Regions from separate parts of the Streptomyces sp. NPDC049837 genome, predicted to be linked through region 2. Evidence: riboswitches for the same ligand, from Rfam matches in the RefSeq annotation. Region 2 holds a riboswitch; the other holds the start of a gene.

Region 1 (6,676 bases), on a different contig from region 2:
ACGAGGCGGCCTCCGGCCGCGGGGTTGCCGAGGGAGGCGGCGAGCACCTCTTCGAGCTCGTTGCCCGGCCATGCAGTGTCCACTGGTGCTTCCGGTCCTTCCCGCGCGTACGTGCTGTCGCTGCCCGCAGCACCCTAACGCGGGCCCGCCCGTACGGATTCAGCCCGTACGGATCAGTCGAAGGTGATCCGCGTCAGCGCGGACGCCGCCGGCCGGTCCAGCAGGATCGCGGACGCGCACCCGCGCGGCACGACGCCCCGCTCCGCGTCCCGCACCAGCCGGCTCACCGCCCGGCGGTGCCGCCCGAAGGCGTACCCGGACACGCCACGGCCCCGCTCCCGCTGGCCCTCGCGGGCGGTGCCGGGCGTGACGTCCAGCAGGAACAGGTGCAGGGCCGTGCCCCGCCGCGCCGCCTCGCGGGCCAGCCAGCGCCGCACCCAGGCCTGCGTACCGCAGTCGTGGACGACGACGCTCCGCCCGGCGCGCAGCGCCCGCCGCAGCCCCGCGTAGTGCGCGAGCCGGACGAGGGGGCGGTAGACGGCGTACGGCAGGAAACCGGGGACCCGGCGCTCCCAGCGCTCCCGGGCGTCCTGCGAGTCGATGCCGCGCCCCTGGGCCGTCCGGGCGATCAGGGTCGACTTGCCGCTGCCGGGCAGGCCCGAGACGACCACCAGGTCACCGTCCGTGAAGGTCAGCGCCCGGGGCCCGCGCCCGCCCCGGTCCCGCAGGTCGCGCACGACCGGCAGGGCGGGCGCGGCGGCCGCCGCCCGCCCCCGCGCGGGCAGGCCCGGCTGCGCGGGCACTCCCGCGGTCGTCGCGTACGCCCCGGTCCGCTGCAACGTCATCGCTACTCCCCCTGCTAGGGCCCGGCGGGTCCCTGGGTCGGCTTCTGACGACCCTTGCCCAAGAAGTGTAAAGAAAGGGTAATAAGCCACAAGCGATTTGCCGACGAGACCCCGCGTGCAATGATGTGCCCGCCGACGCACCCATGTGCGTACACAACCGCATACCGGCCGCTTGAATCCGCGCGGGAGAGTTCCGGGTCCCGCCCGGGCGCCGAAGGAGCAAGTTCCTCCCTTGAATCTCTCAGGCCCCGTACCGCGTGGATGAGGCAGATCTGAAAAGCGGGCCGCCGTGGCGGCTCCACCCAAGGTGCAAGCCGAAGGCCGTCCCCGTACGGTCACGGTGAACCTCTCAGGTTCCGATGACAGATGGGGAGGATCGTCTTCGAGCCATGCCCTGGGAGCCACATCCATGAGCACTGCCCCCCGCCTGACCGCCCTCGATGCCGTGCATCGTGCGCTGGGCGCCACCATGACCGACTTCGCGGGCTGGGACATGCCGCTGCGGTACGGGAGCGAGCGCGACGAGCACAACGCCGTCCGCACGAAGGCCGGACTCTTCGACCTCTCCCACATGGGTGAGATCACCGTCACAGGTCCGCAGGCCGCGGACTTCCTGAACTTCGCCCTCGTCGGCAACATCGGCAGCGTCGGCACCGGCCGCGCCCGCTACACGATGATCTGCCAGGAGGACGGCGGCATCCTCGACGACCTGATCGTGTACCGGCTCCAGGAGCGGGAGTACATGGTCGTCGCCAACGCCTCCAACGCGCAGATCGTCCTCGACGCGCTGACCGCCCGCGCCGCCGGGTTCGACGCCGAGGTGCGCGACGACCGCGACGCGTACGCGCTGCTCGCCGTCCAGGGCCCCGAGTCCCCCGGCATCCTGAAGTCGCTCACGGACGCCGACCTGGACGGGCTGAAGTACTACGCGGGCCTGCCCGGCACCGTCGCCGGCGTGCCCGCGCTGATCGCCCGCACCGGCTACACCGGGGAGGACGGCTTCGAGCTGTTCGTCGAGCCGCAGCACGCCGAGAAGCTGTGGCAGGCGCTGCTGGAGGCCGGGGCGCCGGTGGGCCTGATCCCCTGCGGGCTCTCCTGCCGCGACACGCTGCGCCTGGAGGCGGGCATGCCGCTGTACGGCCACGAGCTGACCACGTCCCTGACCCCGTTCGACGCGGGCCTGGGCCGGGTGGTCAAGTTCGAGAAGGAGGGCGACTTCGTGGGCCGCGAGGCCCTGGCGGCCGCCGCCGAGCGGGCCCAGATCGCCCCGCCGCGCAAGCTCGTCGGCCTGATCGCCCAGGGCCGCCGCGTCCCGCGCGCCGGCATGTCCGTGGTGGCCGGCGGCCAGGTCGTCGGCGAGGTCACCTCGGGCGCCCCGTCGCCGACGCTGGGCAAGCCGATCGCCATGGCCTACGTGGACGCGGCGCACGCCACGCCGGGTACCGAGGGAGTCGGCGTCGACATCCGCGGTACGCATGAGCCGTATGAGGTCGTCGCGCTGCCGTTCTACAAGCGCCAGAAGTGACCTCCCGCACCACCACCCCGTTCACCACCACTCCCCCGCGTACAGGAGAATTCCCGTCATGAGCAACCCCCAGCAGCTTCGCTACAGCAAGGAGCACGAGTGGCTGTCGGCCGCCGAGGACGGCGTGTCGACGGTCGGCATCACGGAGCACGCGGCGAACGCGCTCGGCGACGTGGTGTACGTCCAGCTCCCGGAGGTCGGTGACACGGTGAGCGCGGGCGAGACCTGCGGCGAGCTGGAGTCGACCAAGTCCGTCAGCGACCTGTACTCCCCGGTGACCGGCGAGGTCGTCGAGGCGAACCAGGACGTCGTCGACGACCCGTCGCTGGTGAACACCGCCCCGTTCGAGGGCGGCTGGCTGTTCAAGGTACGCGTCACGGAGGAGCCGAAGGACCTGCTCTCCGCCGACGAGTACACCGAGTTCTCCGGCAGCTAAGGACCCTCCCCGATGTCGCTTCTGAACACCCCTCTCCACGAGCTGGACCCGGACGTCGCCGCCGCCGTCGACGCCGAGCTCCACCGTCAGCAGTCCACCCTCGAAATGATCGCCTCGGAGAACTTCGCTCCGGTCGCGGTCATGGAGGCCCAGGGCTCCGTCCTGACCAACAAGTACGCCGAGGGCTACCCGGGCCGCCGCTACTACGGCGGCTGCGAGCACGTCGATGTCGTCGAGCAGATCGCCATCGACCGCATCAAGGCCCTCTTCGGCGCCGAGCACGCCAACGTCCAGCCGCACTCGGGTGCCCAGGCCAACGCCGCCGCGATGTTCGCGCTGCTGAAGCCCGGCGACACGATCATGGGTCTGAACCTCGCCCACGGCGGGCACCTGACCCACGGCATGAAGATCAACTTCTCCGGCAAGCTCTACAACGTCGTCGCCTACCACGTCGACGACGCGACCGGTCAGGTCGACATGGCCGAGGTCGAGCGGCTGGCCAAGGAGTCCAAGCCGAAGCTGATCGTCGCCGGCTGGTCCGCCTACCCGCGCCAGCTCGACTTCGCCGCCTTCCGCCGTATCGCGGACGAGGTCGGCGCGTACCTGATGGTCGACATGGCGCACTTCGCGGGCCTGGTCGCCGCCGGTCTGCACCCCAACCCGGTGCCGCACGCCCATGTGGTCACCACCACGACCCACAAGACGCTGGGCGGCCCGCGCGGTGGCGTGATCCTGTCGACGGCCGAGCTCGCCAAGAAGATCAACTCCGCGGTCTTCCCCGGCCAGCAGGGCGGCCCGCTGGAGCACGTGATCGCCGCCAAGGCGGTCTCCTTCAAGGTCGCGGCGAGCGAGGAGTTCAAGGAGCGCCAGCAGCGCACCCTGGACGGCGCCCGCATCCTGGCCGAGCGCCTGGTCAAGGACGACGTCAAGGAGCACGGCGTGTCCGTGCTGTCCGGCGGCACCGACGTGCACCTGGTCCTGGTCGACCTGCGCAACAGCGAGCTGGACGGCCAGCAGGCCGAGGACCGGCTCCACGAGGTCGGCATCACCGTCAACCGCAACGCGATCCCGAACGACCCGCGGCCCCCGATGGTCACCTCCGGCCTGCGGATCGGCACCCCGGCCCTGGCCACGCGTGGCTTCCAGGCCGAGGACTTCACCGAGGTCGCCGACATCATCGCCGAGGCGCTGAAGCCGTCGTACGACGCCGACGCGCTCAAGGCCCGGGTGTCGGCTCTGGCCGCGAAGCACCCGCTTTACCCTGGTCTGTAGTCTCTGCAGGGATTACGGACGTACGCAGGCGTTACGTACGTAACAGACCGACATGCGGGGCACCGCGCACACTGGAGAGTGAGTGCGGTGCCCCGTCCCTTGCCCCGCCCCGCACCACCCGTGCCCCACCCGCGTTGCCCCTGCACCACCCCGGCAGACAGCGACGTCTTCCAACCAAGGAGTTCCCCCGTGGCCATCTCGGTCTTCGACCTGTTCTCGATCGGCATCGGCCCGTCCAGCTCCCACACGGTCGGCCCCATGCGCGCCGCCCGGATGTTCGCCCGCCGGCTGAAGAACGAGGGCCTGCTGGCCCCGACCGCCGCGATACGCGCCGAGCTGTACGGCTCGCTGGGCGCGACCGGCCACGGCCACGGCACGCCCAAGGCCGTCCTCCTGGGCCTGGAGGGCAACTCGCCCCGCACGGTCGACGTCGAGAGCGCCGACGAGCAGGTCGAGCGGATCAAGGCCACCAAGCGGATCAACCTGCTGGGCGCGCACGAGATCGGCTTCGACTTCGACGAGGACCTGGTCCTGCACCGCCGCAAGGCGCTGCCGTACCACGCCAACGGCATGACCCTGTGGGCGTACGACGCCGAGGGCGCCACCCTGCTGGAGAAGACGTACTACTCGGTCGGTGGCGGGTTCGTCGTGGACGAGGACGCGGTGGCGGGCGAGAACCCGATCGTCCCCGACGACACCGTGCTGAAGTACCCCTTCCGCACCGGTGACGAGCTGCTGCGCCTGACCAAGGAGACCGGGCTGTCGATCTCCGCGCTGATGCTGGAGAACGAGAAGGCCTGGCGCACCGAGGAGGAGATCCGCGAGGGCCTCCTCGACATCTGGCGGGTCATGCAGGCCTGCGTGTCGCGCGGCATGTCCCGCGAGGGCATCCTGCCGGGCGGCCTGAAGGTCCGCCGCCGTGCCGCGAACACCGCGCGCAAGCTGCGCTCCGAGGGCGACCCGCTGGCCCTCTCCATGGAGTGGATCACGCTCTACGCGATGGCCGTGAACGAGGAGAACGCCGCGGGCGGCCGCGTCGTCACCGCCCCGACGAACGGCGCCGCCGGCATCATCCCGGCGGTCCTGCACTACTACATGAACTTCGTGCCCGGCGCCGACGAGGAGGGCGTGGTCCGCTTCCTGCTCGCCGCGGGTGCGATCGGCATGCTCTTCAAGGAGAACGCCTCCATCTCCGGCGCCGAGGTCGGCTGCCAGGGCGAGGTCGGCTCGGCCTGCTCGATGGCGGCCGGCGCGCTCGCCGAGGTGCTGGGCGGCAGCCCGGAGCAGGTGGAGAACGCCGCCGAGATCGGCATGGAGCACAACCTGGGCCTGACCTGCGACCCGGTCGGCGGCCTGGTCCAGATCCCGTGCATCGAGCGCAACGGCATGGCGGCGGTCAAGGCGGTCACGGCGGCGCGGATGGCCATGCGCGGCGACGGCAGCCACAAGGTCTCCCTGGACAAGGTCATCAAGACCATGAAGGAGACGGGCGCCGACATGAGCGTGAAGTACAAGGAGACCGCGCGCGGCGGCCTGGCGGTCAACATCATCGAGTGCTGACACGCCGCCGGAACGTTTCCTTCCGGCGTGTCACCCGTGATGGGCTCGGCCCATGACGGAGATCGACAACGCATCGACGATACGGGGCCGGGCCACCCGCCGCACCCTGCTGACCGCCGCTGCGGGCGCCGCCGCGCTCCTGCCGACGGGCGCTTCCGGCGCTTCTGCCGCTCCCCCTCGCGCCGGGGCGCCCCGCGCGGCCGCCTTCGGGCGGCTGCGGGCGCTGGAGCGGCGGCACGGGGCCCGGCTGGGCGCGGTCGCCCGCAACACGGTCACGGGCGCGACGGTGCTGTACCGGGCGGACGAGCGCTTCCCCATGTGCTCGACGTTCAAGACGCTCGCGGCGGCGGCCGTGCTGCGGGACCTCGACCGGCACGGCGAGGTGCTGGCCAAGCGCATCCGCTACACGGCGGCGGACATCGTGGAGAACTCCGACACGTGCGAGCAGCACTTGGCCACGGGCATGACCGTCGCCGAGCTGTGCGACGCCGCCATCCGCTTCAGCGACAACACGGCCGCCAACCTGCTGCTGCGTGAGCTGGGCGGCCCCACCGCCGTCACCCGGTTCTGCCGCTCCCTCGGGGACACCGCGACCCGGCTCGACCGCTGGGAGCCCGAGCTGAACACCGCCGAGCCCTGGCGTATCGAGGACACCACCACGCCCGCCGCCATCGCCGGCACCTACGAGCGGCTGGTCCTCGGTGACGCGCTCAACCGCGGCGACCGGGAGCGGCTGACCGGCTGGCTGCTGGGCAACACCACCAGCACCCACCGGTTCCGCGAGGGGCTGCCGGAGGACTGGCGGCTGGCCGACAAGACGGGCGGCGGCTCGTACGGCACGAACAACGACGTCGGCATCGCCTGGACGCCGGAGGGCACCCCGGTCGTCCTCGCCGTCCTGACCACCAAGCCGGAGCGGGACGCCCCCTCCGACAACCTCCTGGTCGCCCGTGCGGCGACGGTGCTGGCCTCGGCCGTCACCTGAGCACCGCGGAGTGCACGCTGAGCCAGTGGGGGTCGGGCACCACCGTCAGGACC
Region 2 (6,676 bases):
GCGGACCTGGCGGCGGCGGGCGAGGACGAGCTCGTACGGCTGCTGGGCAAGGCGCACGGGGAGTCCCTGTACCGGATGGCCATGGGGTACGACGACCGGCCCGTGGTGGCGGAGCGGGACGCCAAGTCGGTGTCGGTGGAGGACACCTTCGACGTGGACCTGCACGACCGGGTGCGGGTGCGGATGGAGGTGGAACGGCTGGCCGAGCGGTGCGTGCAGCGGCTGCGGGGTGCGGGTCGGTCGGGGCGGACGGTGGTCCTGAAGGTACGGCGGTACGACTTCTCGACGCTGACCAGGTCCGAGACGCTGCGTGGGCCGACGGACGACCCCGTGGTGGTGCGGGAGGCCGCGGCCCGGCTGCTCGAAGGCGTGGACACCACGGGCGGGGTGCGGCTCCTCGGCGTGGGCGTCTCGGGGCTCGCGGACTACACGCAAGAGGACCTGTTCGCCCAGGCCGCCGCGGAGGGGGTGGCGGGCGTGGACGGTACGTCGGCCGGCTCGGCCGGAAGCGGCGTACCTGTGCGGGCGGAGCCGGGTGCCCTGCCAGACGTCGGCGGCCCCCGCCCGGCGACCGTGCCGTCCGGCCCGGCTCCCGCGTACGGGGAGGGGCACGTGGCCGGGGCAGGCGGACCTGCGGTGGGGCTGGGCGCCCATGCTCGCGTGGGAGACGCGGCCGGTGTGGCCGGGCCCGGGGTGGTGGGGTCCGGTGGTGGGGGCGTAGCCGGGGGCGGTGGCTCAGTGGGTGGTGCGGGCGTCCCTGGTGGCGGTGGCCCTGCCGGTGGTGCGGGCTCGGCCGGTGCTGCGGACGTTCCCCGGGGTGGTGGCCCAGCGTCGGGCGCAGGCGTACCCGGTGGCGTGGGCGCACCCGGCCGTGGTGGCACAGCCTCCGGTGGCGGTGGCCCCGCTGGGCGTGGTGACCCGGCCGGTGGTGCGGGCGTGGCCGGGGGCGCTGGCGGCGCCGCGCCCGGTGGGCCTGGTGGTGGGGGTGAGGGGCGGCGGTGGGTGGCTGGGCAGGATGTGCGGCATGTGGAGCATGGGGCCGGGTGGGTGCAGGGCAGTGGGGTGGGGAGGGTGACCGTGCGGTTCGAGGTGCCGGGGTCGGCGCCGGGGCGGGTGCGGACGTTCTGGGCGGACGACCCGGACCTGGAGCCGTCGGAGCCGTTGCCGCTCGTACCGGGTCAGTCGTCCTGGCCGGCGACCTTGCCGAAGTCGCGGTCAGGGGACTCCGGGGAAGGAGGTGGCGGGAGCGCGAGACCGTAGTGGTGGTAGAGCTGGAGCTCCTGCTCGGGGGAGAGGTGGCGGCCGACGCCGAAGTCGGGGGCGTCCTTGATCAGGGCACGGTCGTACGGGATGTGCAGGCCGTCGTCCGCGAGGTCGCTCGGCTCCAGGGGGACGAAGGCGTCGCGGCTGAACAGGCCCGTGCGGACGGCGGCCCACTCGGGGACGCCCGTCGCGTCGTCCAGGTACACCTCGTCGATGGTGCCGATCTTGTGGCCGTTGCGGTCGAAGGCCTTGCGGCCGATCAGGCTGCGCGGATCGATATCGGTCTGCACGGTCCCTCCAACTGGTCGCAACCGCTCTGTAAACACTACGAAAGTGCACATCGGTGACGTCGGCCACTCGAGGGATCGGGCGAGGACCGCGCTGGTAGGCTGGCAGACGGCCGCTGACCCCGTGCGGGAGAGTCCTCCGGAGAAACCTTTCGGAGGCGCCGAAGGAGCAAATCCTCCCCGGAATCTCTCAGGCACCCGGTACCGCACGGACGAGGTCACTCTGGAAAGCAGGGCGGGCGTTCGACGGCATCCGCTCTCACCGACGGTGAAAGCCGGCCCGCCCCGACCCGGGGAGGTCCGGTGAAGCTCTCAGGTTGAGATGACAGAGGGGGAGGCCGTCCGGGCACCCGCGCCGTGGTGCCCCTCGCAGGTCGTATCGACCAGGAGGCCTCCGCAATGACCGCCAACCGCATTCCGCTCTCCGTACTCGAACAGGGCATCCCGTTCGAGCAGCGGCACATCGGGCCCGACGACGAGGCCCGCGCCAAGATGCTCGCGCAGGTCGGCTACGGTTCGCTCGACGAGCTCACGGCTGCCGCGGTGCCGGATGTGATCAAGAGCGCCGAGGCGCTCGGGCTGCCCGACGCCCGCACCGAGGCCGAGGTCCTGGCCGAGCTGCGCTCGCTCGCCGACCGCAACCAGGTGCTCGCCCCGATGATCGGCCTCGGCTACTACGGCACGTTCACGCCGCCGGTCATCCTGCGGAACGTCATGGAGAACCCCGCCTGGTACACCGCGTACACGCCGTACCAGCCGGAGATCTCGCAGGGCCGCCTGGAGGCGCTGCTCAACTTCCAGACCATGGTCGCCGACCTGACCGGACTGCCCACGTCCGGCGCCTCGCTGCTCGACGAGGGCACCGCCGCCGCCGAGGCCATGTCGCTGGCCCGCCGCGTCGGCAAGGTCAAGGGCGGGGTCTTCCTGGTCGACGCCGACGCCCTGCCGCAGACCATCGCCGTCATCGAGACCCGCGCCGAGCCGACCGGTGTCGAGGTCGTCGTCGCCGACCTGAGCGACGGCATCCCGGCCGAGGTCGCCGAGCGCGGCGTGTTCGGCGTGCTGCTCCAGTACCCCGGCGCCTCCGGTGCCGTCCGGGACATCAAGCCGGTCATCGACCAGGCCCACGAGCTGGGTGCCATCGTCACCGTCGCCGCCGACCTGCTGGCGCTGACCCTGCTGACCTCGCCCGGCGAGCTGGGCGCCGACATCGCGGTCGGCACGACCCAGCGCTTCGGTGTGCCCATGGGCTTCGGCGGTCCGCACGCCGGCTACATGGCCGTGCGCGACAAGTTCGCCCGCTCCCTGCCGGGCCGGCTCGTCGGCGTCTCCGTCGACGCCGACGGCAACAAGGCGTACCGGCTCGCCCTCCAGACCCGCGAGCAGCACATCCGCCGCGAGAAGGCCACCAGCAACATCTGCACCGCGCAGGTGCTGCTCGCCGTGATGGCCGGCATGTACGCCGTCTACCACGGCCCCGAGGGGCTCAAGCAGATCGCCCAGCGCGTCCACCGGTACGCGGTCGTCCTCGCCGAGGGCCTGCGCGCCGGCGGCGCCGACGTCGTCCACGGCACCTTCTTCGACACCGTGACCGTCCGGGTGCCCGGCAAGGCCGCCGAGGCCGTCGCCGCCGCCCGCGAGAACGGCGTCAACCTCCGCCTCGTCGACGCCGACCACGTCTCGGCCGCCTGCGACGAGACCACGGGCCGCGCCCAGATCGTCGCCGTGTGGGACGCCTTCGGCGTGCGGGGCGACATCGAGGAGCTGGACGCCGCCACGGCCGACGTACTGCCCGACGCGATGCTGCGCTCCGACGCCTACCTCACCCACCCCGTCTTCCACGCGCACCGCTCCGAGACGTCGATGCTGCGCTACCTGCGCAAGCTCGCCGACCGCGACTACGCGCTGGACCGGGGCATGATCCCGCTCGGCTCCTGCACCATGAAGCTGAACGCGACGACCGAGATGGAGCCGGTGACCTGGCCCGAGTTCGGGCAGATCCACCCCTTCGCGCCGGTCGACCAGGCGCAGGGCTACCTCACCCTGATCCGTGAGCTGGAGGAGCGCCTCGCCGAGGTCACCGGCTACGACAAGGTCTCCATCCAGCCCAACGCCGGTTCGCAGGGCGAGCTGGCCGGTCTGCTCGCCGTCCGCGCGTACCACCGCGCCAACGGCGACACGCAGCGCACGGTCTGCCTGATCCCGTCTTCCGCGCACGGCACCAACGCCGCGAGCGCCGTGATGGCCGGGATGAAGGTCGTGGTCGTCAAGACCGCCGACGACGGCGAGATCGACGTCGAGGACCTGCGCGCCAAGATCGAGCAGTACCGTGACGAGCTGTCCGTCCTGATGATCACCTACCCGTCCACGCACGGCGTCTTCGAGGAGCACGTCGCGGACATCTGCGCCCAGGTGCACGAGGCGGGCGGCCAGGTGTACGTGGACGGTGCCAACCTCAACGCGCTGGTGGGCCTTGCGAAGCCGGGCGAGTTCGGCGGCGACGTCTCGCACCTGAACCTGCACAAGACCTTCTGCATCCCGCACGGTGGCGGCGGCCCCGGCGTCGGCCCGGTCGGCGTCCGGGCGCACCTCGCCCCGTACCTGCCCAACCACCCGCTCCAGCCGAGCGCCGGCCCCGACACGGGCGTGGGCCCGATCTCGGCCGCGCCGTGGGGTTCGGCCGGCATCCTGCCGATCTCCTGGGCGTACGTCCGCCTCATGGGCGGCGAGGGCCTCAAGCGCGCGACGCAGGTGGCCGTCCTCGCGGCCAACTACATCGCCAAGCGCCTGGAGCCGCACTACCCGGTGCTCTACACCGGCCCGGCCGGACTCGTCGCCCACGAGTGCATCGTGGACCTGCGCCCGATCTCCAAGGCGACCGGCGTCAGCGTCGACGACATCGCCAAGCGGCTGATCGACTACGGCTTCCACGCCCCGACCATGTCGTTCCCGGTGGCCGGCACGCTGATGATCGAGCCGACCGAGAGCGAGGACCTGACCGAACTCGACCGGTTCTGCGACACGATGATCGCGATCCGCGCCGAGATCGAGAAGGTCGCGTCGGGCGAGTGGCCCGCCGACGACAACCCGCTGCGCAACGCCCCGCACACGGCGGCCGCGCTGGGCGGCGAGTGGACGCACGCGTACAGCCGTGAGGAGGCGGTCTTCCCGGCCGGTGTCTCGGCCGCGGACAAGTACTGGCCGCCGGTTCGCCGCATCGACGGAGCGTTCGGCGACCGGAACCTGGTCTGCTCCTGCCCGCCGCTGGACGAGTACGACAACTGACGGTCATGACGAAGGAGGGCCGGTACGGGAAGACTCCCGTACCGGCCCTCCTTCGTGCCGTGCCTCAGGCGGCCGTCACGACCTTCGAGGCGCTCAGCGGCCGGTGCGGCGCGATGATCTGGCCGTCCGGCAGCAGCTCACCGGTGTCCTCGAAGAGCAGGACGCCGTTGCACAGCAGGCTCCAGCCCTGTTCCGGGTGGTGAGCCACCAGGCGGGCCGCCTCCCTGTCGGCGGAGTCGGCGGTCGGACAGGCTGGCTGGTGCTGGCACATGGGTCGGTTCTTTCGCTGCGGTGTGGTGTGTGTCCTGCGGCTCGATGCGGTGTTCATGGCCGCCCCCCGTTTGTCGGTCGGTCCGTTCCCAGTGTTGCCCCACGGGCGTCAATCCGCAGGGATTTCGCGGCAGCGCTTCCTACTGCTTAATGACGTGTCACCCGCGCGGATGGTTCAGCTCAACCGCACTGTCCCTTCGGGTGGTTCGTGGTGGCCGCACCGGGCTAGTCCGATCGGACCGGGGGAGTCATCACGCTGTTGACTCCAGCACCGGTGGCGGCACCAGTCGCAGCGTCAGCACCGGCAACAGCTCCGCGACCCGGTACGGCAGGTGCGAGGCGATTCCCGGCGGCGCGGGGGCCAGTGGGATCAGCAGGTCCGTGGGGGCCGGGGCGCCGGTGGCCGGGTCGGCCTCCGCGTCCCCGTGCAGCCACAGCGTCAGCATGTACAGGTCCGGTACGGACAGCAGGCGTGGCTGGTGGCGGGTGGCCATGGCGTCGGCCTGCCGCAGCGCGCGCTCCGTCGAGGCCAGGTAGGGGCCCTCGAAGAAGTGCGAGAACGCCCAGCCGTCCGGGGTGAGGATGGTGTCCGCGGCGGCGACCGGGCGGTCGCCGCCGCGGATCAGGAACCGCCAGCCGGCCAGTCGGGTACGCGGTGCACCGGCGGGCGGAACGACGTGGTCGCGGACGTCCAGCACGTGGACGGGGAGCGGGAGTTCAGGGCTCAGCGGTCCCTGGACGGACCGGAGAGCGGGCGTGTGTGCCTCGCGGACGGCGGGAGAACCGAGCGCCGCGAGGACACTGCGCAGGGCAGGCGCGGGGGCGGGGGAGACGTGGAGCGGCATGGTGGGTCGCCTCTCAGTCAAGAGACAGGGTGATGCGAGGGAAGGTGCGGACGGCAGTGTCAGCTTTGGGGTCAGAGGGGGCCGGAGGGGGCCGCTGGGCCGTGGCCGGGCGCGACTCTCTGCCTCGTTCGCGGAGTTTATACGACACGTGTTCACGTAATGTTTCCGCTAGCCGTCGGCGATATTACCGGCAAGGCCGAATCAGGTCTTTGGTTTGCGGAGTTTCTGTGGATTTCCCGCGCACGCGAGGCCGCTGCCTGCGGTGTTGTCCGGCGTGCGGTAGGCCGAATGCCGCCGCTGTTTCGACCGGCCCGCGACACGCCTGCCGCCCGGCTGTGCCGGGCACTGGCACCCGGTAACTGCCCGGTGTCCCATGCCTGCGGAATGTGCCGCGCAAACAACGTATCCAGCCTACCGTTCAAGCACTGTCCATGGGGGAGTTACAGATCAGCCCGACTGGGCATTATCGTCCGTGACGCGAGCGACGATGCCGCGCGCCACCCACTCGAGGAGGGACGCTTCGATGGGGGAGAAGATCGCGGCAGGCGGCTTCGACCTGTCCGATCGGCAGAGGTACCGCAGGAAACTCCAGCAGTGCCTGACGGGACTGGAGCGACTCCTTGCCGACAAGAGGTTCGACCGGCCACGCAATCTCGTGGGCCTGGAGATCGAGCTGAATCTCGCGGGTGCGGACGGCATGCCGCGGATGATGAATGCCGAGGTGCT

What was found. A riboswitch is a leader RNA that binds a small molecule or an ion and turns the genes downstream of it on or off. The one in region 2 is predicted to bind glycine.
Region 1: another riboswitch for glycine. It lies ahead of gcvT (glycine cleavage system aminomethyltransferase GcvT); the one in region 2 lies ahead of gcvP (aminomethyl-transferring glycine dehydrogenase).

What each region holds. Positions count from the first base shown of each region.
Region 1 is NZ_JBFAMP010000003.1:89,562-96,237, forward strand. Features, by position in the region: gene AB0J57_RS08390 (enhanced serine sensitivity protein SseB) at 1-83, opposite strand, end outside; gene AB0J57_RS08395 (AAA family ATPase) at 174-845, opposite strand; glycine riboswitch at 1,019-1,111, shown strand; gene gcvT (glycine cleavage system aminomethyltransferase GcvT) at 1,255-2,370, shown strand; gene gcvH (glycine cleavage system protein GcvH) at 2,429-2,806, shown strand; gene glyA (serine hydroxymethyltransferase) at 2,819-4,078, shown strand; gene AB0J57_RS08415 (L-serine ammonia-lyase) at 4,268-5,638, shown strand; gene bla (class A beta-lactamase) at 5,691-6,623, shown strand; gene AB0J57_RS08425 (CopD family protein) at 6,616-6,676, opposite strand, start outside.
Region 2 is NZ_JBFAMP010000002.1:9,809-16,484, forward strand. Features, by position in the region: gene AB0J57_RS04585 (DNA polymerase IV) at 1-1,260, shown strand, start outside; gene AB0J57_RS04590 (PRC-barrel domain-containing protein) at 1,179-1,553, opposite strand; glycine riboswitch at 1,668-1,767, shown strand; gene gcvP (aminomethyl-transferring glycine dehydrogenase) at 1,950-4,835, shown strand; gene AB0J57_RS04600 (DUF5999 family protein) at 4,900-5,106, opposite strand; gene AB0J57_RS04605 (hypothetical protein) at 5,357-5,950, opposite strand; gene AB0J57_RS04610 (glutamate-cysteine ligase family protein) at 6,474-6,676, shown strand, end outside.